Massilia sp. METH4: one gene and its partner. The main gene of each other region encodes a partner of the protein of the gene in region 2 in a complex. Links are inferred from orthologs where the notes say so. Each region holds a gene or a part of one and is shown on either strand. Other genes may lie near its edges. The genes, in order: secY and secA.

Region 1 (14,321 bases), 700 kb from region 2 along the record:
CGTGCCGCCGGCGGCGCATTTCCTCGCAGACCTTCCGATGCAGCGCGTTCATCCGCGCCATGCGATCGATCCGACGCACCCGGCCAGGCAACCGTTCATGCCGGCTTGTTCAGCATCAGCCAGAAAATGACAACAAGGGCGCTGAACGCGGGAATGCCCAGCAGGAACCACAGCCGCTGATAGCGCCAGTACAACGGGGGCAGGGCGGTGCCGCCGGCATCCGCCACGCGGGCGATGTCCCGCATCCTGATCTGCAGCCACACCACCGGCAGCCAGCACACGCCGGCCAGCAGGTACAGCGCGACGGACCACACGACCCAGGTAGAAAACAGCGGATAGCCGGCCAGCCAGATCATGGCGAAGCCCGTGACGGGTTGCACGATCACGGCGGGCGTAGTGAAGACGTAGTCAGCCAGTACCGTGCGCTCCGTGACAACGCGGATTGCCCGCACGTCGCCGCTGCGGTCGGTGATCCATTTGAAAAAGGCGATGCCCATGCCGGTGCCGAACAGCACCGTCGAGCTGAGCACGTGCAGCAGTTTGAGCAGCATGTAGTGTTCCATGGGCCGATTATCGCATCGGCCGCGGCCAGGCCCGGCACGAGTGACCGTGCCGGCTGCTTACCGCCGCGTGGCGATGAGGGTAGAGTTCGCGGCTTTCACGTTACCGCCAGCACAAAGTACGCCTTCTGGTCGCCCGGCCATGAAAGCCGCATCTCGTCCCTTTCATCGCATCGCGTCGCTGGCGGCGGCTGCTCTTCCGCCGGCGGGGGATCCAGCGATCCGGCCGGCACGCCGCCACCGGATCGCCGCGACTATGCCGGCTGGCCGGCGCGGCGGCGCCGGGCCGCGGCGCCGACGACGAGCAGGCCGGCCCCGAGCAGCGCATACGTGGCCGGCTCCGGTACCGGCGCCAATGCGGCACGGTCCGCCGAGTAATACAGGTAATCGCGGATCTGCAGGCGGATGGTGGCATCCTGGGCCGTCGAGTTCGCATACGTGAGCTGGAACGACTGCACCGCGTCCGTACCGGACGCATAGTCGACCGGCCGCACCAGCTCACTCACCGGATCCGTCCACGTGCCGGAAGGGCCCGGCCGCAGCGTGAGCGAGACCCGGCCCTCGAATTCATAGGCGGGATTCCAGCCCGACAACTGCGTGAACGTATTACCGTCGATCACGAGTTGCGAGTTCGCCTTGACTGTCAGCGTGATCTCCTGCAGACCGCGCACCCAGGCGAACGTGTACGCCGATACCGGCTCCGAATACGTGAGGGTCGTATCGCCCAGCACGCTGGACACGCCAACTCCCGCGTGCGCGCCGCGGATCGTTGCCCCGGCGGTGAAGTCGCGCAGGCCAAGTACTTCCGTTTCGTAACTACGATAACCTTCCGGCCGGGTCAGCCCGGCGTTCAGGTCTGACCAGGTATCGGTCACCGCGAAGCCGGCGGCGGCGCCATCGTCCGGCGTGAGGTCGACGACATGGAAGCCAAGGTTCGAAGTGCCGAAGGCGAAATTGCCGGCATGTGCTGCGCCGGTGAGGGAGCAAAGAATGGCCGCCAGGGCCGTGGCTTGATGAAGTTTCATTGGATCTCCACAGTTGAAGGGCTAGGGGCTGCGTTAGCGGCGCGACTGGCGACGGCGTGCGGTCCAGCCGGCGATCGCCAGGCCGGCAACGAGCATCGCGTACGTGGAGGGCTCCGGTACAGGCGCGAAAACGGAGCTGTGGGCGGTCAGCGATGATGAGATATAGACAACAAGCGGCGCGCTGCCGCGGTGGGAATACGTGATGGACAGGTCGGTATCGATGCTGTCGGGGCTTTCGAAGGTATAGACGTGTTCGCTAGTGCCCCAGTCGGGCGCGCCGACACTAAAAACGCTGCTCAGGCCGCTCGAAGTACCGGGCAGCTCGCTGCCGGTCTGCGTCCAATCCATGGTCAGGTGGCCGGTGAGGGTGATGGCTGTATTGGGTTGCATCGTGATCTGTATCGTCCAGTCCGCTTCCGACCAGCCAATGCCATAGCCGCTCGATGCCAGCGAGACGCTCTGGCTGAGATCGGTGCCGGTCGACCATGCTCCCCCATAAGAGCCGAGCTGGCCGCTGTCGCTCATGGCGGTGCCTGGCAGTGCTGCCAGGTCGCGGTCGATTTCCGTCATTGGATCGAAGTTCACCAGCCACAGCGAGCCGGTCGAGTTGCCACGGGTAATGTCCAGCGGGGTCGGCGTATAGGCGTCGTTCGGATTCAGGTCGGTCAGCGTGTAGCCGAAATTGGTCAGTCGTGCCGTGAACGTGTCGTCGGCGAACGCCGGCGCGGCGCACAGTGTCGCGGCCAGGATGACATGACGGAATAGCGATGAAACAGTATGCATGTGCGGTTCCCTCGTGAGGATGGAAGGCCGGCATCGGCCGGCGGGCGCGCATCGCTAGCAAGCTAAAAGTTGCAATTTTGCAATGCCATCAAGTGTAGCAAATTTATAAGCCGAGGCATGTGCATTTTGCTGCGCGAGGGGGTGGCAGCGCTGTTTACTGTTGGCGCAACAACAAGCGACATACCTCGTACTTACTTGTTGCGTCAAGAGGCAAAGCAAAGTACACTAGCCGGCTTCGGTATGGAATTGTCCTTTTTCGTCCATACCATTTTCGTGGTGAAGCGATTCACCGCATGTAGTTCAACTTAGCCCTGCCCAATCGTAGGCGGGAATGGAGAAAAAATGAGCCTTGGCCTCCTCGGTCGCAAGGTTGGCATGATGCGCATCTTCACGGACGACGGGGATTCGATCCCTGTGACCGTGCTGGACGTGTCGAACAACCGCATTGCGCAAATCAAAACTCCTGAAACGGATGGTTACTCCGCTGTTCAGGTCGTGTACGGTCAGCGTCGCGCTTCCCGCGTGACCAAAGCCGCCGCGGGTCACTACGCCAAAGCTGGTGTCGAAGCCGGTACCCTGCTGAAGGAATTCCGTATCGATGCAGCCAAAGCTGCCGAACTGAAAGCTGGCGACACCATCGCCGTTTCGCTGTTCGAAGTCGGTCAGAAGATCGACGTGCAGGGCACCTCGATCGGTAAAGGCTACGCCGGTACCATCAAGCGTTACAACTTCGCATCCGGCCGTGCCACCCACGGTAACTCCCGTTCGCACAACGTACCAGGCTCTATCGGTATGGCGCAGGATCCGGGCCGCGTGTTCCCTGGCAAGCGCATGACCGGTCACCTGGGTGACGTCACCGTCACGACCCAGAACCTGGAAATCGCCCGCATCGACGCAGAGCGTCAGCTGCTGCTGGTGAAAGGTGCTGTACCCGGCGCGAAAAACGGTCAGGTGGTCGTATCGCCAGCCGTTAAAGTCAAAGCTAAGAAGGGAGCTTAATTCATGGAACTCAAGCTCTTGAACGCTGAAGGTCAAGCCGCGTCCAACGTTGCTGCTGCAGACACCGTCTTCGGCCGTGATTACAACGAAGCCCTGATCCACCAGATCGTGGTTGCCTATGCAGCGAACGCCCGTAGCGGCAACCGCGCGCAGAAGGACCGTGAGCAGGTTCACCACACGACCAAGAAGCCTTGGCGCCAGAAAGGCACCGGCCGCGCCCGTGCTGGTATGTCGTCCTCGCCGCTGTGGCGTGGCGGTGGTCGCATCTTCCCGAACTCGCCTGACGAGAACTTCACCCACAAAGTGAACAAGAAGATGTACCGCGCAGGTCTGTGCTCGATCCTGTCCCAGCTGGCTCGCGAAGAGCGCCTGGTCGTGATCGAAGATCTGGCGATCGAAGCCCCGAAGACCAAGCTGCTGTCGCAAAAGCTGACCGGCATGGGTCTGGATTCGGTCCTGATCATCACCGACAACATCGAAGAAAACCTGCTGCTGGCTTCCCGCAACCTGCCGAACGTGCTGGTCGTGGAACCGCGTCACGCAGATCCAATGTCGCTGGTCTTCTACAAGAAGGTCCTGGTTACCAAAGCGGCACTGGCCAAGATTGAGGAGTTGCTGGCATGAGCGCCGTCAAATTTAGCGAAGAGCGCCTGATGAAGGTGCTGCTGGCGCCGGTCATTTCCGAAAAGGCCACCCTGGTCGCGGAAAAGAACGAACAGATCGTATTCCGCGTTGCACCGGATGCGACCAAGCCGGAAATCAAGGCCGCCGTTGAACTGCTGTTCAAGGTCGAAGTGGAATCGGTGCAGACCGTGAACCGCGAAGGTAAAGTCAAGCGTTCGGGCCGTTTCATCGGTCGCCGCAACAATACCAAGCGTGCTTTCGTGTGCCTGAAACCTGGCCAGGAAATCAATTTCTCCGAGGAGGCTAAATAATGGCACTCGTTAAGATGAAGCCAACCTCCCCAGGCCGTCGCGGCATGGTGAAGGTGGTGAACGCCGACCTGTACAAAGGCCGTCCGCTCGCCGCCCTGGTTGAGAAAAAGTCGAAGACCGCCGGCCGTAACAACAACGGCCACATCACCACCCGTCATATCGGTGGTGGTCACAAGCAGCACTACCGTATCGTTGACTTCAAGCGCAACAAGGACGGTATCCCTGCGAAAGTGGAACGCATCGAATACGATCCGAACCGCACGGCGCACATCGCCCTGCTGTGCTACGCCGACGGCGAGCGCAAGTACGTGATCGCTTCGAAAGGCCTGTCCGTCGGCGATACGCTGATGAACGGTTCCGAAGCGCCGATCAAGGCCGGCAACACCCTGCCGATCCGCAACATCCCGGTTGGTACCGTGATCCACTGCGTCGAAATGCTGCCAGGTAAAGGTGCCCAGATGGCACGTACCGCCGGTGCCGCAGTCGTGCTGATGGCCCGCGAAGGCACCTACGCCCAGGTGCGCCTGCGCTCCGGCGAAGTGCGTCGCGTGCACATCGAGTGCCGCGCCACCGTGGGCGAAGTCGGCAATGCCGAGCACAGCCTGCGCAAGATCGGTAAAGCCGGTGCGATGCGTTGGCGCGGTGTGCGTCCGACCGTCCGTGGTGTGGTCATGAACCCGATCGACCACCCGCACGGTGGTGGTGAAGGCCGTACCGCCGCTGGTCGTCACCCAGTGTCGCCATGGGGCCAGCAGACCAAGGGCAAGAAGACGCGTTCGAACAAGCGCACTTCTTCGATGATCGTCTCGCGCCGCGGCAAGAAATAAGGATAAATCATGACCCGTTCATTGAAAAAAGGGCCGTTCTGCGACGCCCACCTGGTGAAGAAAGTCGAAGCCGCGCAAGCGACCAAAGACAAGAAGCCAATCAAAACCTGGTCCCGCCGTTCGACGATCATGCCCGACTTCATCGGCCTGACGATTGCCGTGCACAACGGCAAGGTGCACGTGCCCGTGTACGTGTCCGAGAACATGGTCGGTCACAAGCTCGGCGAGTTCGCGCTGACCCGTACGTTCAAGGGCCACGCTGCTGACAAAAAGGCGAAGAAATAATGGAAACCAAAGCAATCCTCAAAGGCGTGCGCCTGTCGGATCAAAAGGGTCGCCTGGTGGCTGACCTGATCCGCGGCAAGAAGGTTGACGCCGCGCTGAACATCCTGCAGTTCAGCCCGAAAAAAGGCGCCACCATCATCAAGAAGGTGCTGGAGTCCGCCATTGCGAACGCCGAGCACAACGATGGTGCCGATATCGACGAGCTGTACGTGAAAACGATCTACGTCGAAAAGGGCCCGATCCTGAAGCGCTTCACCGCGCGCGCAAAGGGCCGTGGCGACCGTATCTCGAAGCAGTCCTGCCACGTCTACCTGACGGTCGGAAACTAAGGAGCCAAGATGGGACAGAAAATTCATCCAACCGGCTTCCGTCTGGCCGTAACCCGTAACTGGGCTTCCCGTTGGTACGCAACCAACGGCAACTTCGCTCAAATGCTGAACGAAGACCTGAAGGCACGTACGTACCTGAAGAAGAAGCTGAAGAACGCCTCCGTCGGCCGCATCGTCATCGAGCGCCCGGCGAAGAACGCCCGCTTCACCGTGTACAGCTCCCGTCCGGGCGTTGTAATCGGCAAGAAGGGCGAAGACATCGAAGTGCTGAAGTCGGACCTGACCAAGATCATGGGCGTGCCGGTGCACGTCAATATCGAGGAAATCCGCAAGCCGGAAATCGATTCGCAGCTGATCGCCGATTCGATCGCCCAGCAGCTGGAAAAGCGGATCATGTTCCGCCGCGCCATGAAGCGCGCAATGCAAAATGCAATGCGCCTGGGCGCCGTCGGCATCAAGATCATGTCGTCCGGCCGTCTGAACGGCATCGAGATCGCCCGTACCGAATGGTATCGCGAAGGCCGCGTGCCTCTGCATACCCTGAAGGCGGACATCGACTACGGCACGTCCGAAGCATCGACCACCTACGGCATCATCGGCGTCAAGGTGTGGGTGTACAAGGGTGACCGCTCCGCCACCGGCGAAGCACCAGTCATCGACACCCCGGCCGACGAGAAGAAGCCACGTGGTCCGCGTCGTGACGACGGCAAGCCGGGCCGCGGCCCGCGTCCAGGTCCGGGTGCCAAACCAGGCGCCCCAGCCGCTCGCCGCGCTGCGAAGCCGGCTGCAGCTGAATAAGCAGGAGAACAAGCATGCTGCAACCATCTCGCAGGAAATATCGTAAAGAGCAGAAAGGCCGTAACACCGGTATTTCGCATACGCGCGGCACCGCCGTGTCGTTCGGCGAATTCGGTCTGAAGGCCGTGGCACGTGGTCGTATCACCGCGCGCCAGATCGAGGCTGCTCGTCGTGCCATGACCCGTCACATCAAGCGTGGCGGCCGTATCTGGATCCGTGTCTTCCCGGACAAGCCGATTTCGAACAAGCCGGCTGAAGTCCGTATGGGTAACGGTAAGGGTAACCCGGAGTACTACGTGGCTGAAATCCAGCCGGGTAAAGTGCTGTACGAAATGGACGGCGTGGCCGAAGAACTGGCACGCGAAGCGTTCCGCCTGGCTGCTGCCAAACTGCCGCTGGCTACCACCTTCGTGGTGCGCCAAGTCGGCCAATAATTGGAGTGAAATATGAAAGCATCTGAACTCCGCGGCAAAGACCAGGCAGCTCTGCAGAAAGAGCTGAACGACCTGCTGAAGGCACAGTTCGGCCTGCGTATGCAAAGCGCCACGCAACAGCTGACCAATACGTCGCAGCTGAAGAAGGTCCGCCGCGACATCGCACGCGTGAAAACGGTAATGAACACGAAGGAAGCCAAATGAACGAACCAGTGAAACAGTCGCTCAAGCGCACGCTGATCGGTAAAGTGGTGTCCGACAAGATGGACAAGACCGTTACCGTGCTGATCGAGCGTCACGTCAAGCACCCTCTGTACGGCAAGATCATCGTGCGTTCGGCGAAATACCACGCACATGACGAAACCAACCAGGTCAAGACCGGCGATACGGTCGAGATCGCGGAAGGTCGTCCGATCTCGAAGACGAAGGCGTGGACGGTGACCCGTGTAGTGCAAGCTGCACAAATCGTCTAAGAAGAAGACCGCGCCGGGACCGTTGCGTCCCGGCGCGTTTTCCAATTAGTTCTTGCAGGCCCGCAGGTTGTATGTAATACTTGCGGGCTTCGTTCATGTATCGCCGCTAAGTGTCTCTCCGCAGACGCGGTTTCGCGGTCAGTACTGTATGAAGGTCAAGCACCCAAACAGTGATGCAGCAGCATGACTGGCGGGACCAAGACTGACCGAGAGGTCCGCATTGTGTGGATTCTTCGGCTTAAGTTGGGAAAGAGAATACTATGATTCAAACTGAAAGCCGGCTCGAGGTAGCCGACAACACCGGTGCGAAAGAAGTCATGTGCATCAAGGTGTTGGGCGGTTCCAAGCGCCGTTACGCTGGCATCGGCGACGTGATCAAGGTCACGGTTAAACAGGCACAGCCGCGCGGCCGTGTCAAAAAAGGTGAAATTTATAACGCCGTGGTTGTGCGCACCGCTAAGGGTGTGCGTCGCCAGGACGGTTCCCTGGTCAAGTTCGACGGCAACGCCGCCGTTCTGCTGAACTCCAAGCTGGAACCGATCGGTACCCGTATCTTTGGCCCGGTGACGCGCGAACTGCGCACCGAGAAGTTCATGAAGATCGTGTCCCTGGCACCGGAAGTCCTGTAAGGAGTCGCAATGGATAAGATTCGCAAAAACGACGAAGTCGTCGTCCTGACCGGTAAGGACAAGGGCAAGCGCGGCGTAGTGACCCAGCGTGTAGACGCTGAGCACGTCGTGGTGGAAGGCGTGAACGTGGCCAAGAAGGCCGTCAAGCCGAACCCGATGACGGGCGTAACTGGTGGCATCGTCGACAAGACCATGCCGATTCACGTGTCCAACGTTGCTCTGTTCAACGCTGCGACCGGCAAGGCCGATCGCGTGGGCTTCAAGGAAGTGGACGGTAAAAAAGTCCGCGTCTTCAAGTCCTCCGGCGAAGTAGTGAAAGGGTAATTGAAAATGGCCCGTCTGCAACAACTGTACAAAGACAAGGTCGTTACCGAGCTGACCGAGAAATTCGGCTACAAGTCGGTAATGGAAGTGCCGCGCCTGACGAAGATCACCCTGAACATGGGTCTCTCCGAAGCCGTGGCCGACAAGAAAGTGATCGAGCACGCCGTGGGCGACCTGACGAAGATCGCCGGCCAGAAGCCAGTGATCACGAAGGCACGCAAGGCAATCGCAGGTTTCAAGATCCGCGAAGGCTACCCGATCGGTACGATGGTGACCCTGCGCGGCGCCCGTATGTACGAATTCCTGGACCGCTTCATCACCGTGGCTCTGCCGCGCGTGCGTGACTTCCGTGGGGTGTCCGGTCGCTCGTTCGATGGCCGTGGTAACTACAACATCGGCGTCAAAGAGCAGATCATCTTCCCGGAAATCGAGTACGACAAGATCGACGCGCTGCGTGGCATGAACATCTCGATCACCACGACCGCCAAGACCGACGACGAAGCGAAAGCTCTGCTCGCCGCATTCAAATTCCCGTTCAGGAACTAAACGATCATGGCAAAACTCGCACTGATTAACCGTGAACAGAAGCGCGCCGACCTGGTGGAGAAGTTCGCCGCCAAGCGCGCCTCGCTGAAAGCCATCATCGACGACCAGTCGAAGTCGGAAGAAGAGCGTTACGAAGCCCGTCTGAAACTGCAGGCGCTGCCGCGTAACTCCGCACCGACCCGCCAGCGTAACCGCTGCGCCATCACCGGCCGTCCACGTGGCACCTTCCGTAAATTCGGTCTGGCCCGCACCAAGCTCCGTGAATTCGCCATGCGTGGTGAAATCCCGGGTATGACCAAAGCCAGCTGGTAATAGGAGAATAAGCAATGAGTATGAGCGATCCTATCGCCGATATGCTGACCCGTATCCGCAATGCACAGGGTGTGAAGAAGACCACCGTTGCAATGCCGTCGTCGAAAGTCAAAGTGGCGATCGCCGCCGTCCTGAAGGACGAGGGCTACATCGAAGATTTCGCAGTGTCCTCCAACGAAGGCAAAGCGGAACTGCAAATCGGTTTGAAGTACTACACCGGCCGTCCTGTCATCGAGCGCCTCGAGCGCGTGTCCCGTCCGGGCCTGCGCGTGTACAAGGGCAAGGATGAAATCCCGACCGTGATGAACGGCCTGGGCGTGGCCATCGTGTCGACTCCGCAAGGCGTCATGACCGACCGCAAAGCGCGCGCTACCGGCGTCGGTGGCGAAGTCATCTGCTTCGTGGCTTAAGGAGTAACACATGTCTCGAGTAGCTAAAATGCCGATCGCAGTGCCGGCTGGCGCCGAAGTCGCCATCTCCGCACAAGCGATCACCGTCAAGGGCCCGCTGGGCACCCTGACCCAGAGCCTGAACGGCCTGGTCAAAGTGGAAAACAACAACGGCACGCTGACGTTCGACGTGATCAACGACAGCCGCGAGTCCAACGCGATGTCGGGCACGCTGCGCGCACTGGTCAACAACATGGTGACCGGCGTGACGAAGGGCTTCGAGAAGAAGCTGTCGCTGGTGGGCGTGGGCTACAAGGCCCAGGCACAAGGCGACAAGGTCAACCTGTCGCTGGGCTTCTCCCACCCTGTCGTGCACACGATGCCGGCTGGTGTCACCGTCGCAACCCCGACCCCGACTGAAGTCGTGATCAAGGGTGTGGACCGCCAGCAGGTGGGCCAGGTGGCCGCCGAAATCCGTGCTTACCGCTCCCCTGAGCCTTACAAGGGCAAGGGCGTCCGCTATGTGGACGAAGTGGTGAAGATCAAAGAAACCAAGAAGAAGTAATTAGGGGCTGACGATGGATAAAAAGCAATCTCGTCTGCGCCGCGGACGTCAAACCCGCATCAAGATCGCGCAATTGAAAGTGAACCGCCTGTCGGTCCACCGCACCAACCTGCACATTTACGCGAACCTGATCAGCCCGGACGCTAAAGTTCTGGTTTCGGCGTCGACCGTGGAAGCAGAAGTTCGCGCCGAACTGGCCGGCAAGTCGGGCAAGGGCGGCAACGCCGCTGCCGCTGCCCTGGTTGGTAAGCGCGTCGCCGAAAAGGCAATCAAGGCAGGTATCACCGAAGTAGCGTTCGACCGCTCCGGTTTCCGTTACCACGGCCGTGTGAAGGCGCTGGCTGATGCCGCGCGTGAAGCCGGTCTGAAGTTCTAAGGGTACGATCATGGCAAAAATGCAAGCAAAAATGCAAAGCGACAAGCCGGATGACGGCATGCGCGAAAAAATGATCGCGATCAACCGCGTGACCAAAGTGGTCAAGGGTGGTCGCATCATGGGCTTCGCGGCGCTGACCGTGGTCGGTGACGGCGATGGCCGCATCGGCATGGGCAAGGGTAAGTCGAAGGAAGTCCCGGTCGGTGTGCAGAAGGCAATGGAAGAAGCCCGCCGCAACCTGATCAAGGTTCCCCTGAAGAACGGTACGCTGCAGCACTCGGTGACCGGCCAGCACGGCGCCTCGCGCGTCATGATGTCCCCGGCCAAGCCTGGTACCGGCGTGATCGCCGGTGGCGCAATGCGCGCTATCTTCGAGGTGATGGGCGTGACGGACGTGGTGGCGAAATCCACCGGTTCGAACAACCCGTACAACCTGGTGCGCGCCACCCTGGACGGCCTGTCGAAAATGAGCACTCCTGCCGAGATCGCTGCGAAACGCGGCAAGTCGGTAGAAGACATCCTGGCTTAAGGAATGACCATGAGCACTATCAAAGTCAAACTGGTGAAGGGCCTGATCGGCACCCGCCAAGACCACCGCGCCACCGTGCGTGGCCTGGGTCTGCGCCGTGTCAACTCGGTTTCCGAGCTGCAGGACACGCCATCGGTACGCGGCATGATCAATAAGGTCGCCTACCTCGTCAAAGTCGTGTCCTAAGCACACGATCTGGAGAAAACAATGGAATTGAATACCATTCAACCAGCCGAAGGCGCGAAACACGCCAAGCGTCGCGTTGGCCGCGGTATCGGCTCCGGCCTGGGCAAGACTGCCGGCCGTGGTCACAAGGGTCAGAAATCGCGTTCGGGCGGCTTCCACAAGGTCGGCTTCGAAGGCGGCCAGATGCCCCTGCAGCGCCGTCTGCCGAAGCGTGGCTTCAAATCGCTGAACGCAACCTTCAAGGCTGAAGTTCGCCTGTCCGACCTGAACGCTCTGGCCGTGTCCGAAGTGGACCTGCTGGTGCTGAAGCAGGCCGGCGTGCTGAACGTGCTGGCACGCGACGTGCGTGTGATCGCTTCCGGCGAAATCACCAAGGCAGTGTCCATCAAGGGCCTGAAAGTGACCGCCGGCGCGAAAGCGGCCATCGAAGCGGCTGGCGGCTCGGTAGCCTGAGACGCTTAAGCTTGAACGGAGCGAAAATTGGCGACTAATCCGCAGCTTGCTAAAAGTGCCGCAGCCGGTTTCCCTTGGAACCGTCTGTGGTTTTTGCTGGGCGCTCTGGTAGTCTACCGCATCGGGGCACACGTCCCGGTGCCGGGGATCGACCCGGTACAGCTGGCCGCACTGTTCAAGTCGCAAGAGGGCGGCCTGCTGGGCATGTTCAACATGTTCTCCGGCGGCGCCCTGTCGCGCTTCACGGTGTTTGCGCTGGGCATCATGCCCTACATCTCGGCCTCGATCATCATGCAGTTGCTGTCGATCGTGTCCCCGCAGATGGAAGCGCTGAAGAAGGAAGGGGAAGCTGGCCGTCGCAAGATCACCCAGTACACCCGTTACGCCACCGTCGGTCTGGCATTGTTCCAGGCATTCGGCATCTCCGTCGCGCTGGAAGCCCAGCCCGGCCTGGTGATCGATCCCGGCATGGCCTTCCGCTTCACCACCGTGGTCACGCTGCTGACCGGCACCATGTTCCTGATGTGGCTGGGGGAGCAGATTACCGAGCGCGGTCTCGGTAACGGCATCTCCATCATCATCTTTGCCGGTATCGCCGCAGGTTTGCCGAGCGCCATGGGTAGTCTGTTCACCCAGGTGTCGACCGGCGCGATCAGCGCGATCTCCGCCATCATCATCGTGATCCTGGTTGCAGCAGTGACCTATGTCGTGGTGTTCGTGGAACGTGGCCAGCGCAAGATCCTGGTGAACTATGCCAAACGTCAGGTCGGTAACAAGATCTACGGTGGGCAGACCAGTCACCTGCCGCTGAAGCTGAACATGGCAGGCGTGATTCCGCCGATCTTCGCTTCGTCGATCATCTTGTTCCCGGCCACCATCGTGGACTGGTTCGCACGTGGCGCGGACAACAGCAACCCTGTTGTGCGCTTCCTGAAAGACCTGGCTGCATCGCTGAGCCCAGGTGAGCCGATCCATGCGTTGCTGTATGCCGTGGCGATCGTGTTCTTCTGCTTCTTCTACACCGCACTGGTGTTCAACAGCAAGGAGACCGCGGACAACTTGAAGAAGAGCGGGGCCTTTGTGCCAGGGATTCGTCCCGGTGAGCAGACTGCCCGCTACATCGACAAGATCCTGACCCGATTGACCCTGGCTGGCGCCGTCTACATCACCCTGGTGTGCCTGTTGCCGGAGTTTATGCAAGCCCAGTGGAAAGTGTCCTTCGTCTTCGGCGGCACGTCCCTGCTGATCATCGTGGTCGTGACCATGGACTTCATGGCCCAGGTCCAGAACTACGTGATGTCGCAGCAATACGATTCGCTGCTGCGTAAGGCGAACTTCAAGGGCGGCGTTCCGACCCGCTAATTGGCAAGGTCTAGACGATAAGGTCACCATGGCAAAAGACGACGTCATACAGATGCAGGGCGAGATTCTGGAGAATCTCCCGAATGCAACGTTTCGAGTAAAGCTGGAAAACGGCCACGTGGTGCTCGGCCACATTTCGGGTAAAATGCGGATGAACTATATCCGCATTCTCCCCGGTGACAAGGTGACGGTGGAGTTGACGCCGTACGACCTCTCCCGGGCCCGTATTGTGTTCCGGACCAAGTAATTTTAAGTATCGAATTCAAGAAGAGAGTGCAAAATGAAAGTTAACGCTTCAGTCAAGCGGATCTGCCGCAACTGCAAGATCATCAAGCGCAAGGGCGTCGTTCGTGTTATCTGCGTCGAACCGCGTCACAAACAGCGTCAAGGTTAATCGAGGAATAACGAATGGCACGTATTGCAGGGGTTAACATCCCAAATCACCAGCACACCGTGATCGGCCTGACGGCAATTTACGGTATCGGCCGTCCGCGCGCGCAGTTCATCTGCGCACAGACGGGTGTTGCTACCAACAAGAAGATCAAGGACCTGGACGACAGCGAGCTGGAAAAGCTGCGTGATGAGATCGGCAAGTTCGTTGTTGAAGGCGACCTGCGCCGCGAGCTGTCCATGAACATCAAGCGTCTGATGGACCTGGGTTGCTACCGTGGCATGCGCCACCGCAAGGGCCTGCCGGTCCGCGGCCAGCGCACCCGCACCAATGCACGTACCCGCAAAGGTCCGCGCAAAGCCGCTCAATCGCTGAAGAAATAATCTAGGAAACCATTATGGCCAAGCAACAAAGTAGCGCAGCAGCAGCGCGCGTTCGCAAGAAAGTCAAAAAGAACGTCGCTGAAGGCATCGCTCACGTTCACGCTTCCTTCAACAACACGATCATCACGATCACCGACCGCCAGGGCAACGCCCTGTCGTGGGCAACTTCCGGTGGCGCCGGCTTCAAGGGCTCCCGTAAGTCGACCCCGTTCGCAGCGCAGGTTGCTGCCGAAGCGGCTGGCAAAGTGGCGCAGGAATGCGGCGTGAAGAACCTGGAAGTGCGCATCAAGGGCCCGGGCCCTGGCCGTGAATCGGCTGTGCGCGCGCTGAACAACCTGGGCATCAAGATCACCGAGATCCAGGACGTGACGCCGGTTCCGCACAACGGCTGCCGCCCGCCGAAGCGTCGTCGTATCTAACTCTAGAAG
Region 2 (16,139 bases):
GCAGTTCGCACATCTGTCCGGCCAGCTCGACTACAGCAACCCGGCCATCCTGCATACGGGCAATTCGATCTATGGCTATGGCAAGACCTATTCGCCGCACCTGAAGGACCGGCTGGCGAGCCTGAAGGTTGCCGCAACCCTGCCGGCACCGGCAGCGCTGGAGAACTACCTGGGCGGCTTCGATGTCGGCGTCAACTACAGCGACCGCACCAAGACCAAGCGCCAGCCCGAAGGCCAGCTGTTCGCCAAGGGAACGCCGACGATCTCCAGCGATCTGCTGTATGCCCCGGTCGACCTTGGGTTCGCCGGCGCGGGCATTGTGCCGTCGTGGAATGTGCCAGCCGTGATCGCCAAATACTTCGACCCGATCAACTACAGCCTGGCGAACAATGCCGGCACGATCAGCCGGGCGTGGGACGTCACCGAGAAGATCACCACGGCCTTCGCCCGCGCCAATATCGACAGCGACATCAAAGGCTATTCCGTGCGCGGCAATATCGGCGTGCAGGTCATCCGCACCGACCAGTCGTCGGAATCGCTGTATGCCGACGCGGCAGGCGTCGCCCACCCGATCGAAAGCGGCAAGAAGTACACCGACGTGCTGCCGAGCATGAACCTCGCCATTGGCCTGGACGACAGCCAGACCCTGCGCCTCTCGCTGGCGAAGCAGATCGCCCGCCCGCGCGTGGACCAGCTCAACGCGGGCTTCAACTTCAGCGTGGCCAGCGGTACCCGGCTGCCGAACGGCAGCGGCGGCAACAGCAAGCTCGATCCATGGCGCGCCAAGGCATTCGATATTTCCTATGAAAAGTACTTCGACAAGAAGGGCTATGTGGCACTGGCCGGTTTCTACAAGAAGCTGGACACGTACATCTACACCTTCTCGGAAACGCGCGACTTTTCGGAGTTCACGCCCGGCACCAACGCCATTTCCAACTTCGGGCAGTACACCACGTCGTACAACGGCGATGGCGGTATCCTGAAGGGTGTCGAGCTGACCGTGTCGGTGCCGCTGGAGCTGCTGACGCCGGCGCTGGATGGCTTCGGCGTGCTGGCCAGCTCGTCCTGGACGGAAAGCGGCATCGACATCAAGGAAGTCAATTCCGCGATCGGCAAGATCCAGCTGCCGGGCTTGTCCCGCAATGTCTCGAACGTCACGCTCTATTATGAAAAGGCGGGCTTCTCGACGCGCGTCAGCGGCCGGCGCCGCTCCGACTATGTGGGCGAGATCGGCAATTTCGCCGGCGATCGCCAGCTGCGCTTCGTGCACGATGCGCCCACGTTCGACGCGCAGGTGGGTTACACCTTCAACGAGGGCCGCTTCAAGGGTCTCGGTGTGCTGCTGCAGGTGAATAACCTGAACAATGCCGCGTATGAAACCTATGCGAACCGCAAGGATCGCCAGCTGGAATACGCGAAGTATGGCCGCACCGTACTGTTCGGCGTGAACTACAAGTTCTGACCGCAAGCCCCATCAGGCCAAGGGGACCGGCGCAACAGCGCCGGTTTTTTGGCCCTGCGGGCTATCCCCCGCCGGGCCGTTTTTGGTTGTTTCCGCAAAACGCCTACGCCGCGGATTTCTTCGCGCGGCTGCGCTTCTTGGGCGCCAGCATGATGCCCGTGCATTCAGGCGCGCCGCAGTGGCAGGCAAAGGCTTTTTTCACGGCAGGGGTATGGCGCTCGTCGTAGATGAGGCCATAGTTGTAGCGCAATTCCTCGCCTTTATCGATATCGCGCGACGCGTGGATGTACACGCGGTCGTCTTCCTCGATCGCTTCGCAGTTCGGGTCGCACGAATGGTTGATGAAGCGCGACTCGTTGCCGCCGGCACCGCCGTCGATCAGCAAGCCGTTGTTCAGCGTGAAAAAGAATGTATGGTTGATCGGCCCGCCCTTCGCGGCGGTGCGGCGGCAGGTTTCATCCCAGTCGACGATTTCGCCGGTGTACTCGATGATGCGGGTACCGGCCGCGATCTTCCGGCGGGCAAAAACGCCCTTGCCGTGGATGGGCGAATCATGCACTTCGAAGAGGGGAGGGGATTTGGATTTGGCGGCGGGCGTGGTCATTCGAATATCATACCCCGCCGTTCACGCGCACGGTTCAACGCTGGCGAGGCGGATACAATATGCGCCCGACAATACCGCAGACAAGAGCCCGCCTTGAAACAGCCAGCCAAGGAAAACCTGCACAGCATTTACGCGATGGTCATCGCCGTGGCGATGTTTTCCATCATGGATACCGCCATGAAGCTGCTCTCGGCCCATTACCCGGCCATGCAGGTGACGGTATTGCGCGCCTTTTCATCGATGCCGCTGGTCTGCGCCTACGTCGCGTACCGCGGCGCCTTTCGCGGCATCTTCAAGGTGAGCTGGCCGCTGCACCTGCTGCGCGGGGCGCTGGGCATCGGCATGCTGACCTTGTTCGCCTACGGCTTGAAGTCGCTGCCGCTGGCGGAAACCTACTCGGTGTTCTTCATCGCTCCCGCGCTGATCACGGCGCTGTCGGTATTCATCCTGAAGGAGAAGGTCGACGGCATGCAGTGGCTGGCGATCGGCGTGGGCCTCGTCGGCGTGCTGGTCGTGCTGCGGCCCGAGGGCACCAGCTTCATTTCCGTTGCAGGCCTGGCGATCCTTGGCTCGGCCGCCTGCTATGCAGTGTCCGCCATCGCGAGCCGCATCCTGTCGCGCACCGACTCGAGCGAGCAGATCATGTTCTGGATGCTCGTGATGATCGGCGGGGGCGCGCTGCCGCTGGCGTGGCCGGGGTGGGTGCCGCTGCGCTGGGACGACTGGGGCGTGATCGTCACGCTGGCCTTCTCCGGCTTCCTCGGCCAGCTGGCGATCACCAAGGCGTTCAGCATGGGCAAGGCTTCGATCGTGGCGCCGTTCGAATACACGGCGCTGGCCTGGGGCGTGGCGATCGACTGGGTGCTGTGGAATACGCTGCCCGACCAGTGGACCCTGGTAGGGGCTGCGATCATCATCGGCAGCGGCATCTACCTGGTGCGCCGCGAGGCGGTGCACAGCGAGGCGGAACACCCCTGAAACCCGCATGTTGTCTTGGTTTTATCCCTTTTTGCAGAGGGAACGCGGGCCCGGGAAAGCCGATATAATCGTGAAATGCTGAAACAACGTACCATCAAAGAACAAGTCCGCACCACGGGTGTCGGCGTGCACTCCGGCACCAAGGTCGAACTGACCCTGCGCCCGGCCCCGCCCGACACGGGCATCATTTTTTCGCGCGTCGACCTGAAGCCGCCGGTCGTCTTCCCCGTCGGCCCTCTGGAAATCGGCGATACCCGCATGGCCACCGTGATGATCCGCGACGGCGCACGCGTGTCGACGATCGAGCACCTGATGTCCGCCTGCGCTGGTTTGGGCATCGACAACCTGTATATCGACGTGACGGCCGAGGAAATCCCGATCATGGACGGTTCGGCGTCGTCGTTCGTCTTCCTGCTGCAGCAGGCCGGCCTCGAAGAGCAGAACGCGCCGAAGAAATTTATCCGCATCAAGAAGCAGATCGAGGTGCGCGAAGGGCAGGGCGCCAACGAGAAGTGGGCGCGGCTGGTACCGCACAACGGTTTCAAGCTGGACTTCTTCATCGAATTCAACCACCCCGCGGTGGACGGTACCGCGCAGCGCGCGCAGATCGATTTCGGCAGCCAGTCGTATATCCAGGCCGTGGCGCGCGCGCGCACGTTCGGCTTCATGCAGGACGTCGAGATGCTGCGCGGGATCGGCCTGGCGCGCGGCGGCTCGCTGGAAAACGCGATCGTGATGGACGAATACCGCATCCTGAATCCCGACGGCCTGCGCTACGATGACGAATTCGTGCGCCACAAGATCCTCGATGCGATCGGCGACCTGTACGTGATCGGCCACCCGCTGATCTGCGCGTACGAGGCGCACAAGTCCGGCCATGCGCTGAACAACAAGCTGCTGCGCGAATTGCAGGCCAATCCCGACGCGTACGAATACGTCACCTACGACTCCCTCGAAGAGGCGCCGCCATCCTATGCGCGCCAGCTCGAGCAGGAGTGGGCGTACAACTGACGTTTCAGGCGTTCAGGTGGGCCGCCAGTTCGTCCGGCGTCCCGTTCGGAAACGCTTCGCGAAGGTAGTCGAGGAAGGCCAACACGCGCGCGCTCAACAACCTGCGCGACGGATACAGCGCCCACAGCGCGATCTCCGGCCCCCCCACCTCGCCCCATTGCACCAGCCTGCCGGCAGCCAGGTCATGGCCGACCAGCGACACCGGCAGCCGCGCCGCGCCGGCGCCCGCCCGCACGGCGTCGCGCACCATCACCAGCGTCGATAGCGACAGCACCGGCACCGCCGTGAGCGGCGCTGCCTCCTTCATCGGCCAGGTCTCGGGCCCGCCGCCCGGTCCGCGCACCACGGCCGGCACCGGGGTACCATCCATGGGCCGCGCCTGCGCCGGGCCGGCCACGATGACCATGCGGTCGCGCAGGAAGATGCGGCCCACCAGCCCCGCGTCGGGCGCTGGATTTACCCGGATCACCAGGTCGTAGCCTTCCTCGACCATGTCCACCGGCCGGTCTTCCGTCGTCACCTCGAGCCGCACTTCCGGATGCCTCAGCGCGAAGCCTGCCGCCAGCTTGCCCATCGCCGTCTGAGAGAACAGCAGCGGGGCGCTGATGCGCAGCCGGCCGCGCGGCCGTTCGCCGCCGGAGGCGAGCGCCGCCGCCGTTTCATCGATCTCGGTCAGCAGCGCCGCCGTGCGCTCGTGCAGCGCCCGGCCTTCCTGCGTGAGCTTGGGCAGCCGCGCGCCCCGCTCGAAAAGGCGCAAGCCCAGGTTCGCTTCCAGTTCCGCCACGCGGCGCGACAGGGTTGCTTTCGGCCGGCCACTGGCCCGCGCCGCGCGGCCGAACCCGCCGTGCCGGGCCACGAGGTTGAAATCGATCAAAGCCAGGATATCCATAAGTGTTCCATTAGTGAGACGGTGAGTCTAAATATACCGTCTATCGGGTCGACGATGGGACATCTACCATGGTCCTGTCTTCCAACCACTACGGAGTATCCAACATGACCATCCTCGTTACCGGTGCCACCGGCACCATCGGCCGCCACGTCGTCAAACAACTCGTCCAGCGCCACGCCGACGTGCGCGCGCTCGTCCGCGACCCCGCCAAGGCCGCTTTCCCCGCAGGGGTGGACATCGCGCAGGGCGACCTGCTCGATGTCGACGCGCTGCGCCGCGCCTTCGACGGCGTGTCCACGCTGTTCCTGCTCAATGCCGTCGTGCCGGACGAATTCACCCAGGCGCTGGTAGCGCTGAACGTGGCGCGCGAGGCGGGCGTCGAACGCGTTGTCTACCTGTCCGTGATCCACAGCGACCTGTACGTGAACGTGCCGCACTTCGCCGGCAAGTACGGCGTGGAGCGCATGATCGAGCGAATGGGTTTTTCCGCCACGATCCTGCGGCCCGCCTATTTCATGGATAACGATGCCGCGATCAGGGCGACGATCCTCGAACACGGCGTGTACCCGATGCCGATCGGCAGCCGTGGGCTGGCGATGATCGCGGCACGCGACATCGGTGAAATCGCCGCCATCGAGCTGCTGCGCCGCGAGCTGGCCGCCGGCCCACTGCCGCTCGAGCGCATCAATCTCGTCGGCCCCGACACGCTGGCCGGCACGCAGGTGGCCGCCATCTGGTCGGAAGTGCTGGGGCGGCCGGTGGCCTACGGCGGCGATGACACCGGCCCCTTCGAACACAACCTGCGCTACGTGATGCCGGGCTGGATGGCCTACGACATGCGCCTGATGAGCGAGCGCTTCCAGGGCGACGGCATGCTTCCCGAGCCGGGCGACGTGGAGCGCCTTACCGGGCTGCTGGGCCGCGAGCTGACCACCTACCGTGAATTCGCGGCAACCGCCGCGGCCTGAAAGGAGCATGCCATGATCTATTCGACCGCAACCGTGCCGGTGAACCCGGCGGGAGAAGTTCCATTGACCCGCGCCCAGGCCTGGGCCGGCCTCGTGATGAAGGCGCGCGACGCCCGGCTGTTCCTGCCGCCGGGCCTGTGCGCGCAATGCGACGTGGTGGAGGAAAGCGCCACGCACATCGTGCGCGACGCCACCATCGCCGGCGATGCACTGCGCGAAATCATCAGCTTCGAACCGGAACGCAAGGTATCGTTCTTCCAGGTCGCCGGCCCGCGCGAAGGCGTGATCGTCAATGAATTGTTCGAGAATGAGGCGGGGGAGCTGCACCTGCGCTTCTACTGCTACCTTGGCTTGCGCGGCAAGGCGCCGGGCGGGTCCGAGGAGCAGGCCGAACAGGCCTGGATGGATAGCGACGGCGGCTACCGCACGGCGTTGCTGTCGACATTGAAGCGCACCCGTGCCTTGCTGGAGGAGGGGCGGCTCTGATCGGAACCGCGTAATGGTTCAGGAAGCGCCGATCTGTTCGCGGCGGCGATGCCTAGCCGGCGAAAACGTGCCAGCGTTTGGTGGACTACTCGCATCCACGGCAAATGAATCGGCGCTGCCTTGCATGAATCGGCGCTGCCTTGCATGAATCGGCGCTGCCCTAGCGGCGGTGCGCCACGAGGTTCTTCAGCGCCGCGATCAGCGGCGCATTCTGCTTGGTCTGTTCGAGTGTTTCGGACAGCTGGGCGAAAGATTCCACGCCCACGTCGGGAATGACCAGCTGGCGCCGCTCGACGGGCGGCGTGGACATCGCCTTCATCATCTGCACCTTCAGGCGGATGTTGTCGATCTGCCACCCTTTTTGGGCGAGTGCTTCTTGCAGTTTTGGCAATTGCTGTTTAAGCTTGGCGGCGACCGATGCGTTCGGTGTCGACAGCACGAGTTGGCCGGCCTCGAAGGAAATGATGTCGCAAAACTTGAAGGCTGTCGGTAAAACCTTGGCGCAATCCTGTTGCAGCCTCGCCATGCGTTGCACGGCCGGCAACAGCGCCGCGAGGCGGTCATGACGGCGCAGGAAGTCGGTGGCTTCGACGGCCGTCCGGCTCTGGCGAGTGTAGTCGAAGGAGTTGGATCGCATGCGCGAAACATAGCATAGCCGCGCCTTGCGCGCAGCATTGCCGGAGGTGCGGCGCGAGGCAGAATGCTGCCAAATGTTAATATTTCCCTTCCGGCTATTGTCTTACCCGCGGCCATCCCAATGTACCCCCGTGCTAAAATCATGGTCTTTTGCCATAGGCTTTGGGCGAGGTCGCGAAGCGAGCTTTTTTTAACGGCGTTTATTCAAGAATTCAAGCATGTCCTTACTGACCGCGATTTTCGGCAGCCGTAACCAACGGCTGCTCAAGCAATACCAAAAAACCGTCAAAGCGATCAACGCTCTCGAACCCGAGTACGAAAAGCTCTCGGACGCCGAATTGCAGGCGAAAACGCCCGCCTTCAAGGAACGCGTCGCGAACGGCGAGGCGTTGGACGATCTGCTGGTCGAAGCCTTCGCGGTGTGCCGCGAAGCCTCGAAGCGCGTCTTCAAGATGCGCCATTTCGACGTGCAGCTGCTTGGCGGCATGGTGCTGCATTACGGGAAAATCGCCGAGATGCGCACCGGCGAGGGCAAGACGCTGACGGCAACCTTGCCGGCCTACCTGAACGCGCTGTCCGGCAAGGGCGTGCACATCGTGACCGTCAACGATTACCTGGCCCAGCGCGACGCCGAGACGATGGGCAAGCTGTACCGCTGGCTGGGCCTGACCACGGGCGTCAACCTGGGGCAGATGGAGCATTCGATCAAGCAGCAGGCCTACGCGGCCGACATCACTTACGGCACCAACAACGAGTTCGGCTTCGACTACCTGCGCGACAACATGGTGTTCGATATCCGCGATCGCGTGCAGCGCGGCCTGAACTACGCGATCGTCGACGAAGTGGACTCGATCCTGATCGACGAAGCGCGCACCCCGCTCATCATTTCCGGCCAGGCCGAGAACCATACGGACCTGTACCACAAGATCAATGAAGTGCCCAAGCTGCTGACGCTGCAGATCGGCGAGGACAAGCCGGACGGCAAGGGCAAGGTCGAAGTGCCGGGCGACTACACGAAGGACGAGAAGTCGCACCAGGTGCTGCTGACGGAAGCCGGCCATGAAAAGGCCGAGGCCATCCTCACGAAGATGGGCCTGCTGCCGGAAGGCGCCTCGCTGTACGACTCCGCCAACATCACGCTGGTGCACCACCTGTATGCCGCGCTGCGCGCGCACGCGCTGTACCACAAGGACCAGCACTACGTGGTGCAGAACGGCGAAGTGGTGATCGTCGACGAATTCACGGGCCGCATGATGACGGGCCGCCGCTGGTCCGACGGCCTGCACCAGGCCGTGGAAGCGAAGGAAGGCGTGAAGATCCAGAACGAGAACCAGACGCTGGCCTCGATCACGTTCCAGAACTACTTCCGCATGTACGGCAAGCTGGCCGGCATGACCGGTACCGCCGATACGGAAGCATTCGAATTCCAGGAAATCTACGGCCTCGAGACCGTGGTGATCCCGCCGAACCGCCCGTCCCAGCGCAAGGACCGCCAGGACCAGGTATACAAGTCGGCGCAGGAAAAATACCAGGCGATGGTGACCGACATCCGCGACTGCTACGAGCGCGGCCAGCCGGTGCTGGTGGGTACCACGTCGATCGAGAACTCCGAGCTGCTGGCATCGATCCTCGACAAGGCCAAGCTGCCGCACAACGTGCTGAACGCGAAACAGCACGCCCGCGAAGCGGAAATCATCGCCCAGGCGGGATCGCCGAAGGCGATCACGATCGCCACCAACATGGCGGGCCGTGGTACCGATATCGTCCTGGGCGGCAATGTCGAGAAGCAGATCCAGTTCGTGGAGGCGGACCCGAACCTCTCCGACGCGGAAAAGGCGGCCCAGGCGCAGAAACTGCGCGACGGCTGGCAGGCGCTGCACGAGCAGGTGGTGGCGGCCGGCGGCCTGCACATCATCGGCACCGAGCGCCATGAATCGCGCCGGGTGGACAACCAGCTGCGTGGCCGTTCCGGCCGCCAGGGCGACCCGGGCTCCTCGCGCTTCTACCTGTCGCTGGACGATCCGCTGCTGCGCATCTTCGCCGGCGACCGCGTGCGCGCGATCATGGACCGCCTGAAGATGCCGGAAGGCGAGCCGATCGAGGCGGGCATCGTCACCCGCTCGATCGAATCGGCGCAGCGCAAGGTCGAGGCCCGCAACTTCGACATCCGCAAGCAGCTGCTCGAATACGACGACGTGGCCAACGACCAGCGCAAGGTGATCTACCAGCAGCGTAACGAGCTGCTGGAAGCGACCGAGATTTCGGAAATGATCCAGAACCTGCGCCACGGCGTGTTCACCGAGCTGGTGCGCCAGTACGTGCCGCAGGAATCCGTCGAAGAGCAGTGGGATGTGCCGGCCCTGCAGGCCACGCTGGCCGCCGAGTGGCAGATCAACCTGCCGCTGACGGAGATGCTGGAGAAGGAATCGAACCTCACCGACGAAGACCTGGTCGAGCGCGTGCTCGCCGCGGCGGACGAGCAATACAACGCCAAGATCGCCATCGTCGGCAAGGAAGCGTTCGGCGGCTTCGAGCGCAGCGTGATGCTGCAAAGCGTGGACAGCCACTGGCGCGAACACCTGGCCGCGCTGGATCACCTGCGCCAGGGCATTCACCTGCGCGGCTACGCGCAGAAGAACCCGAAGCAGGAATACAAGCGCGAGGCGTTCGAACTGTTCGCCCAGATGCTGGACCTGATCAAGAACGAGGTGGTGCGCCAGGTGATGACGGTGCGCATCCAGTCGCGCGAGGAAGTCGAAGCGGCCGAAGCCGCGCTGGCCGCCACGCACGTGGAGAACGTCCACTACCAGCACGCCGACTTCAACCCGAACGCGGCGCCGGAAGAACTGCTGGCACCGACCGCCCAGCCGGCCGGCATGCCGGAAGCGACGGTGCAGATCGGGCCGAAGGTCGGCCGCAACGATCCGTGCCCATGCGGCAGCGGCAAAAAGTACAAGGCTTGCCACGGCAAGCTGGCTTGATGAAGAACCGGGGCGCTGCCCCGGTTTTTTTTCTTACTACCGATCGTCATGTTCAATCAAATAAGCATCCTCGCGCTGCTGCTGGCTTGCAGTGCGGGCAGTACTGCTGCTGCGTCCAAGGGCTGCATAGGGCAGGTAACCGATGCGCCAACGGCGGCGCAAAAGGCAGACTGGATCATCGAGGCGGATGTGCGCGTGGTGGCACTCATGTCCGGCAACCGCGAACCCCTCTTCGTTGTCGAGAACACCGCGCTCGTGAGCGAAAAGGTTCCGGCCAAGCTTTACAGGACGGCTACGCTGCCACTGGACAGTTGCCCGCATCCCTCCGTCGTCAAGCTGGCGCAAGGCGGCAAGGTGGAAGGAAAGCGGCTGCGTTTCTATGGTTCCTGGCACGCGGTATCGCCGGCACGGCGTATTTTCTTTGTCGAACCGGTCGAATCGCCGCTGCCGCAGTTGCCACAGCCCAAGCAGTTGGAAATCACCGGATCGACCGGCGAAAAGCCGCTCGGCGACGGCTGGCATCGTGCCCATTCCATCGATGGCGGATTTTCGGTCGACATGCCAGGTCCCTACGTCAGCGCCACCGAAGGCGGTGCCGGAGCGCGAGGTGCGATGTTGCGCTCGGCCGATAGCCTGGGTTCGACATTCATGGCCGTCTTCGAGCCGTTCGGTACGAACGCATCGATGTTCGGCACCTTCGACGAAACCATCGCGAGGCCCGATTGCGAGAAACTGGATTTCAAGGGAAGGCCGGCTGTTTACACGCGAAGCGTGCAGCCGGGTGGCATGATCTTTCACTCGATGCTGGTGCGAATACCCGGCGGGACCTTCATGCTCGGCATAGTCACTTCCAGGAAGAGCGAGGCAAAATCGATGGCCCGCAAAGGCCGGTTCTTCGAGTCGCTTGCCATCGATTGACCGGCGCGGCACGTCCTGACCCAACTCTTGATACTATGAAATATTGCCTGGAAAATGGGGTACGTCCCCATTTTCCAGGCAATAAAAAGCCCGGCACCTGGCCGGGCTTCGCGTTGCCGCGTAAAGCAGCTTACTGCAGCGTCAGGATAACCTTGACGGTATCGTCCACGGCCGACTTGTCGATGTAGCTGATGGCCTTCGGATCGTCCGCAACGGCTTTCTTCACCTCGGCGCTCGTCTTGAATTCCTTCGGTGCCTGGGCCTTGCCGGTGAAGACCAGCTTCGACCAGATCGCTTTCACCTGGGCCGCGTCCTTGTCCGCCACCTTCTTGTAGAAGTCGTTGCGGATCGCCGAGCCGTCGGCCTGGTCGATCGGCGTGAACATCGTCGATTTGCCGAGGAAGAACTGGGCCGCCTGTTCGGAGAACATGCGCGTGGCCGGGTTCTTGGCGCTGACGATCACCACGATCTCGGCCGATGCCGAGGCGGTTGCCGTCGCGAAGGCGGCGAAGATCAGGGAAGACAGTACTTTTTTCATGGTCGCTCCTTAGAACACGAAGTCCACGCCTGCGGCGATGACGGTGACTTTCTTGCCGACGCCGGCCGGGGTCACGTCGGACAGGTAGCCGTTCTTGGCACCCGGCTTCACGCGGTCGACCTGCACCTTCAGCGCGGCGGACTTGGCGAAGTCCCAGCGCACGCCGATCAGGTCGGACGACTGGCTGCTCGGGGCGAGGATGTTCTTCACGGTGGCATTCAGCGTCGGGATGCGTGCCAGGGTGGCCGGCGCGGAAACGTTCGAACCCTTGCCGTCATACTTGGCGTGGGCGAAGTACGGCAGCACCTTGCCGAAGCGGTAGCCCACCATCGTGTACCAGGCATTGCCGTCAGCCAGGTAGACCGGCTCCTTGGCGCGGCGCATGCCGAATTCGGACTGCACCACGATATTGTTCCAGTCGGCCAGCAGGCCCACCGAGGTGAACGCAACGCGCTTGTAGTCGGCGATCGTGATGTCGTTGGCCAGCTGGCCGAAGCCCACCGTGGTCAGCGTCTTGGTCAGCGTGTTGATCGGCTTGACGTCGGTGGCCTTCAGCTTGCCCTGCATGTGGGCGAAGCGCACGGTGACAGGGCCATGCTCGGCAGCGATCGCGAAGCCGGCGGAGGGTGCCTGGTAGCGCGGGTCCGAACGGTCTGCCGACACGTAGGACTTGCCGCGCGAGATGCCGCCGAACGCTTGTGCCGTCACGTTGGTGTCGCCGAAGCTGTGCTGCCAGTTCACGTCCAGGCCGTCGACGTTATCGATGATCATCTGGCCGTACATTTCCACCGGCGGGCGCATCATCGTATTCGCGTAGCCGACGTTCTGGTAGTCGGAGATCAGGAAGCCGGGTACCGCCACGCGGCCGACGCGCACTGCCACTTCATCGCTGACCTTGTACTTGACGAATGCCCATGCCAGTTCGGTCGTGAAGCTGTCGCCGGTCGACTTGCGCGACAGGATCTGCGTAGTGGCGGAGAGCTTGTCCGAGAACGTATAGGTTGCCTGCAGGCCCAGGTTCGAGTCGAGGCCGATCGTGCTCGTGCCGGCCGTGCCTTCGCGCTGGTTGGCGCGGGTGAAGCGCGCGTCTTCCGTGTTGCTCTTGGCGGCGGCCAGGGTGCCGAAGCCGGTGATGTTGAGGTTGCCGTCACCGATCGTGACGGCATTGGCGGCGCTTGCCTGCATCAGGCACAGGGCGCCCAGCACGGTTGCTGCTGACAGTTTCATTTTCATGCTCGAGGAATCCAATCCGAATGTTGTGTAGGGGTGCAGGCCGCGGACCGCTGCGAAGGTGGGGGAGCGGTTGACGCACGGCATGTGCATGCGGTGTCTACCTTATGGGATATTGCCGATCAGGAACAAGTTTTATTTCCCGAAAGATACTAAACATGAAAGTTACTGTCGCTTTTTGTGAACGACCGGGACATTTTTTGTGCGAGAAAGACATGTTTGCCAGTGCGCAAAAGGTTTTCGCCCCGGGCGATGCCTTGTTGCGACAGGGATTACAATAGTGATTTCATCAACCCGCACGAGAACAACACATGGCCGTCAATTCCCCCATTCCTGTCGCCGCTGACCTGAAACCCGTCGCCGGTATCGAAATCGGCTACGCCCAAGCCGGGATCAAGAAACCGAACCGCAAGGATGTGCTGGTGATGAAGCTGGCCGAGGGGGCCACGGTGTCCGGCGTGTTCACGCTGAACCGTTTCTGCGCGGCACCCGTGCAAATCTCCAAGGAAAACCTCACCGCCGTGAAGGCCGGCGGCAAGCCGATTCGCGCGCTGCTCGTCAACACGGGCAATGCCAATGCCGGTACCGGCGAGGCCGGCATGGCCAACGCCCGCGCCACTTGCGAGGCGCTGGCGGCCGAACTCGGCATCGACGCCCAGCAGGTGCTGCCGTTCTCCACCGGCGTGATCCTTGAACCGCTGCCGGTCGCGAAGATCAAGGCCGGCCTGCCCGCCGCCGTACAGAACCTGAAGGCCGACAACTGGTTCAACGCGGCCGAAGCGATCATGACGACCGATACGCAGCCGAAGGCAGGCTCGCGCACCGTCACCATTGCCGGCCACACGGTCACGCTGACCGGCATCAGCAAGGGCGCCGGCATGATCAAGCCGAACATGGCCACGATGCTGGGCTACCTGGCATTCGATGCCAAGGTGGCCCAGCCGGTGCTGGACGTGCTGGTGAAGGAAGCGGCCGACAAGTCGTTCAACTGCATCACGATCGATGGCGACACCTCGACCAACGACTCGTTCATGCTGGTCGCCACCGGCGCGGGCACGCTGGAAGTGAACTCGGTGGACTCGCCGGAATACCGCGAGCTGGCGGCTGCCGTTACGGAACTGTCCGTGTTCCTGGCCCAGGCCATCATCCGTGACGGCGAGGGCGCCACGAAGTTCATCACCATCACGGTGGAAGAGGGCAATTCCACGGAGGAGTGCCGCAAGATCGCCTACTCGATCGGCCACTCGCCGCTGGTGAAGACGGCGTTCTTCGCCTCCGACCCGAACCTGGGCCGCATCCTGGCCGCCATCGGCTACGCCGGCGTGGACGACCTGGACGTATCGAAGATCAACCTGTGGCTGGACGACGTGTGGGTGGCCAAGGACGGCGGGCGCAACCCGGACTACAAGGAAGAAGACGGCCAGCGCGTGATGAAGCAGAGCGAGATCACGGTGCGCGTAAAGCTGGCGCGCGGCGATGCTGCCGCCACCGTGTATACCTGCGACCTGTCGCACGACTACGTGTCGATCAACGCGGATTATCGTTCCTGATGGCGGGCCTGGAAGAATTCCTGCAGCGGGCCGAAAGCGTGCTGGCCCGCGTGGAAGCATTGCTGCCGCCGGCCGTGCCGGCGCCGGACTGGAACGCGGCATTCGCTTTCCGCTGGCGCAAGCGCGGCGGCGGCTTCGGTGGCTACAGCGCCGGTTGGCTGCAACCGGTCGCTCACGCATCGAAGATCACGCTGGACGATTTGCATAACGTGGCGAACCAGAAGGCCGCGATCGAGCAGAACACGCGGCAGTTCGTGGAAGGCCGCCCGGCCAACAACGTGCTGCTGACGGGCGCGCGCGGCACGGGAAAATCGTCGCTGATCAAGGCTTGCCTGAACGGCTTCGCCGACCGTGGGCTGCGGCTGATCGAGGTGGACAAGGCCGATCTCGCCGACCTGCCCGACATCATCGACCTGGTGGCGGGCCGCCCCGAGCGCTTCGTGGTGTTCTGCGACGACCTGTCGTTCGAGGAGGGCGAGAGCGGCTACAAGGCACTGAAAGTGGCGCTGGACGGTTCCGTCACCGCGCAGTCGGACAATGTGCTCATCTACGCCACGTCGAACCGCCGGCACCTGCTGCCCGAGCGCATGTCCGACAACACCAGCTATCGCCACGACGAGGATGGCGACCTGCATCCGGGCGAAACGGTCGAGGAAAAGATTTCGCTGTCCGAGCGCTTCGGGCTGTGGCTGTCGTTCTACCCGTTCAAGCAGGACGATTACCTGGCCATCGTGGCGCACTGGCTGTCCACCTTCGGCTGCACGCCGGCGCAGATCGAGGAAGCGCGCGGCGACGCGCTGCGCTGGGCGCTGCAACGCGGGTCCCGCTCGGGCCGCGTGGCATGGCAGTTCGCCCGCGACCACGCCGGCAAGATGAGCGGAACTCCGGCATGACGGAAGTAAAGAAGCCGATCGACGTGGCGGTCGGCATCCTGATGAAACCGAACGGCGACGTGCTGCTGGGCCAGCGCCCGGCGGGCAAGCCGTACGCGGGCTACTGGGAATTCCCCGGCGGGAAAGTGGACCCGGGCGAGACCATTTTCCAGGCGCTGCAACGCGAGTTCATGGAAGAGCTGGGCATCGAGGTGATCAGCGCCGAAGAGTGGTGCGGCGTGGAGCACGTGTACGAACACGCGCACGTGCGGCTGCACTTCTTCATCAGCCGCGAATGGCGCGGCGAACCGCAAAGCCTCGAGGGCCAGGCCTTCGCATGGCAGGGAGAAGTCGGTGTGGAACCTTTACTGCCTGCCACGATCCCTTTGCTCCAGTGGATCGACCGTTGCTGAAAAACCGGTGACACGCTCCGATTTGCTGGAAATGTTTCCTGGAAAATGGGGACGTACCCCATTTTCCAGGAAACGTTTCTCAGAAAATGGGGTCTGTCCCCATTTTTGAGGCAACTTTGCTGGCCGGCTGAGAGGGGCTATCGGGGCATGGTGTCGAACATGTTTTTCCGCGGCCTCACCGCGGAAAAACGTGTGCGACACCGGTTTTCTCCCGAGGTGCCTCATTGGAAAACCGGTGTCAGACACTTTTTCGCAGGCGAAAAAGTGTCTGACACCAGGCATCTGGCACCAGGCATCTCTACTGCTTGTCTTCTTCGAGCGGGTCGGTAGGAACGTTGCCGGGGATCGTATATTTTTCCTCGGCCCAGGCGCCCAGGTCGATTTGCTTGCAGCGTTCGGAACAGAAGGGGCGGTACTTGTTTTTCTCGCTCCACTCCACTTTCTTGCCGCAGGTGGGGCAGTCGACAACGGTTGGCATGTTCAGAAATTACAGAGGGTCAGTTCGAAGGGCACGTCGTCTTCCAGCGGCTTGGGCTTGCAGTCGCCGCCTTGCGTGGTGAAGCGTACCCACAGCATGTATTTGTTGGCCGAGATTTCCGGGAT

What was found.
Region 1: the proteins of secA (region 2) and secY are in contact, whole or in part, in a crystal structure (PDB 3DIN), measured with the Thermotoga maritima proteins. The link is inferred for Massilia sp. METH4 from one-to-one orthologs. Residues at the interface, in WP_004082002.1 of Thermotoga maritima: Glu261, Ala262, Arg263, Lys300, Ala301, Arg302, Thr303, Ile304, Ile305, Leu323, Tyr324, Asp325, Pro326, Val329, Ser330, Tyr333, Ile336, Lys340, Phe345, Val349, Glu363, Phe364, Tyr374, Ser375, Gly376, Gly377, Glu393, Ile395, Thr482, Ser483; in WP_004081795.1 of Thermotoga maritima: Glu108, Gly109, Glu110, Glu111, Ala236, Glu237, Arg238, Arg239, Ile240, Thr241, Ile242, Gln243, Tyr244, Ala245, Arg246, Arg247, Val248, Thr249, Gly250, Arg251, Arg252, Val253, Tyr254, Gly256, Ala257, Ser258, Thr259, Tyr260, Leu261, Pro262.

The regions. Positions count from the first base shown.
Region 1 is NZ_CP146614.1:2,222,565-2,236,885, forward strand. What follows is about bases 11,095-13,951. They hold secY (preprotein translocase subunit SecY), read left to right. Parts: upstream 11,095-11,784; coding sequence 11,785-13,119; downstream 13,120-13,951. Other genes in these bases: rpsE (30S ribosomal protein S5), read left to right, coding at 11,095-11,118; rpmD (50S ribosomal protein L30), read left to right, coding at 11,122-11,304; rplO (50S ribosomal protein L15), read left to right, coding at 11,326-11,757; infA (translation initiation factor IF-1), read left to right, coding at 13,148-13,366; rpmJ (50S ribosomal protein L36), read left to right, coding at 13,400-13,513. In the rest of the region: V6Z91_RS09910 (DUF2269 domain-containing protein), read right to left, coding at 96-551; V6Z91_RS09915 (PEP-CTERM sorting domain-containing protein), read right to left, coding at 815-1,585; V6Z91_RS09920 (PEP-CTERM sorting domain-containing protein), read right to left, coding at 1,619-2,368; rplC (50S ribosomal protein L3), read left to right, coding at 2,711-3,367; rplD (50S ribosomal protein L4), read left to right, coding at 3,371-3,991; rplW (50S ribosomal protein L23), read left to right, coding at 3,988-4,302; rplB (50S ribosomal protein L2), read left to right, coding at 4,302-5,129; rpsS (30S ribosomal protein S19), read left to right, coding at 5,139-5,414; rplV (50S ribosomal protein L22), read left to right, coding at 5,411-5,743; rpsC (30S ribosomal protein S3), read left to right, coding at 5,753-6,541; rplP (50S ribosomal protein L16), read left to right, coding at 6,556-6,975; rpmC (50S ribosomal protein L29), read left to right, coding at 6,988-7,179; rpsQ (30S ribosomal protein S17), read left to right, coding at 7,176-7,448; rplN (50S ribosomal protein L14), read left to right, coding at 7,709-8,077; rplX (50S ribosomal protein L24), read left to right, coding at 8,087-8,401; rplE (50S ribosomal protein L5), read left to right, coding at 8,408-8,947; and 6 more genes. UniProt on the Escherichia coli protein: The central subunit of the protein translocation channel SecYEG. Consists of two halves formed by TMs 1-5 and 6-10.
Region 2 is NZ_CP146614.1:2,924,747-2,940,885, forward strand. The notes cover bases 6,875-10,215. They hold secA (preprotein translocase subunit SecA), read left to right. Parts: upstream 6,875-7,252; coding sequence 7,253-10,015; downstream 10,016-10,215. Other genes in these bases: V6Z91_RS13020 (DciA family protein), read right to left, coding at 6,875-7,035; V6Z91_RS13030 (hypothetical protein), read left to right, coding at 10,064-10,215. In the rest of the region: V6Z91_RS12985 (TonB-dependent receptor), read left to right, coding at 1-1,462; V6Z91_RS12990 (SET domain-containing protein), read right to left, coding at 1,566-2,066; V6Z91_RS12995 (DMT family transporter), read left to right, coding at 2,202-3,044; lpxC (UDP-3-O-acyl-N-acetylglucosamine deacetylase), read left to right, coding at 3,120-4,055; V6Z91_RS13005 (LysR substrate-binding domain-containing protein), read right to left, coding at 4,060-4,944; V6Z91_RS13010 (NmrA/HSCARG family protein), read left to right, coding at 5,049-5,912; V6Z91_RS13015 (AtaL-like protein), read left to right, coding at 5,925-6,398; more of V6Z91_RS13020, read right to left, coding at 6,559-6,874; more of V6Z91_RS13030, read left to right, coding at 10,216-10,933; V6Z91_RS13035 (hypothetical protein), read right to left, coding at 11,064-11,471; V6Z91_RS13040 (hypothetical protein), read right to left, coding at 11,481-12,698; bifunctional glutamate N-acetyltransferase/amino-acid acetyltransferase ArgJ, read left to right, coding at 13,013-14,251; V6Z91_RS13050 (ATP-binding protein), read left to right, coding at 14,251-15,144; 8-oxo-dGTP diphosphatase MutT, read left to right, coding at 15,141-15,536; DNA gyrase inhibitor YacG, read right to left, coding at 15,835-16,014; cell division protein ZapD, read right to left, coding at 16,017-16,139. UniProt on the Escherichia coli protein: Required for protein export, interacts with the SecYEG preprotein conducting channel.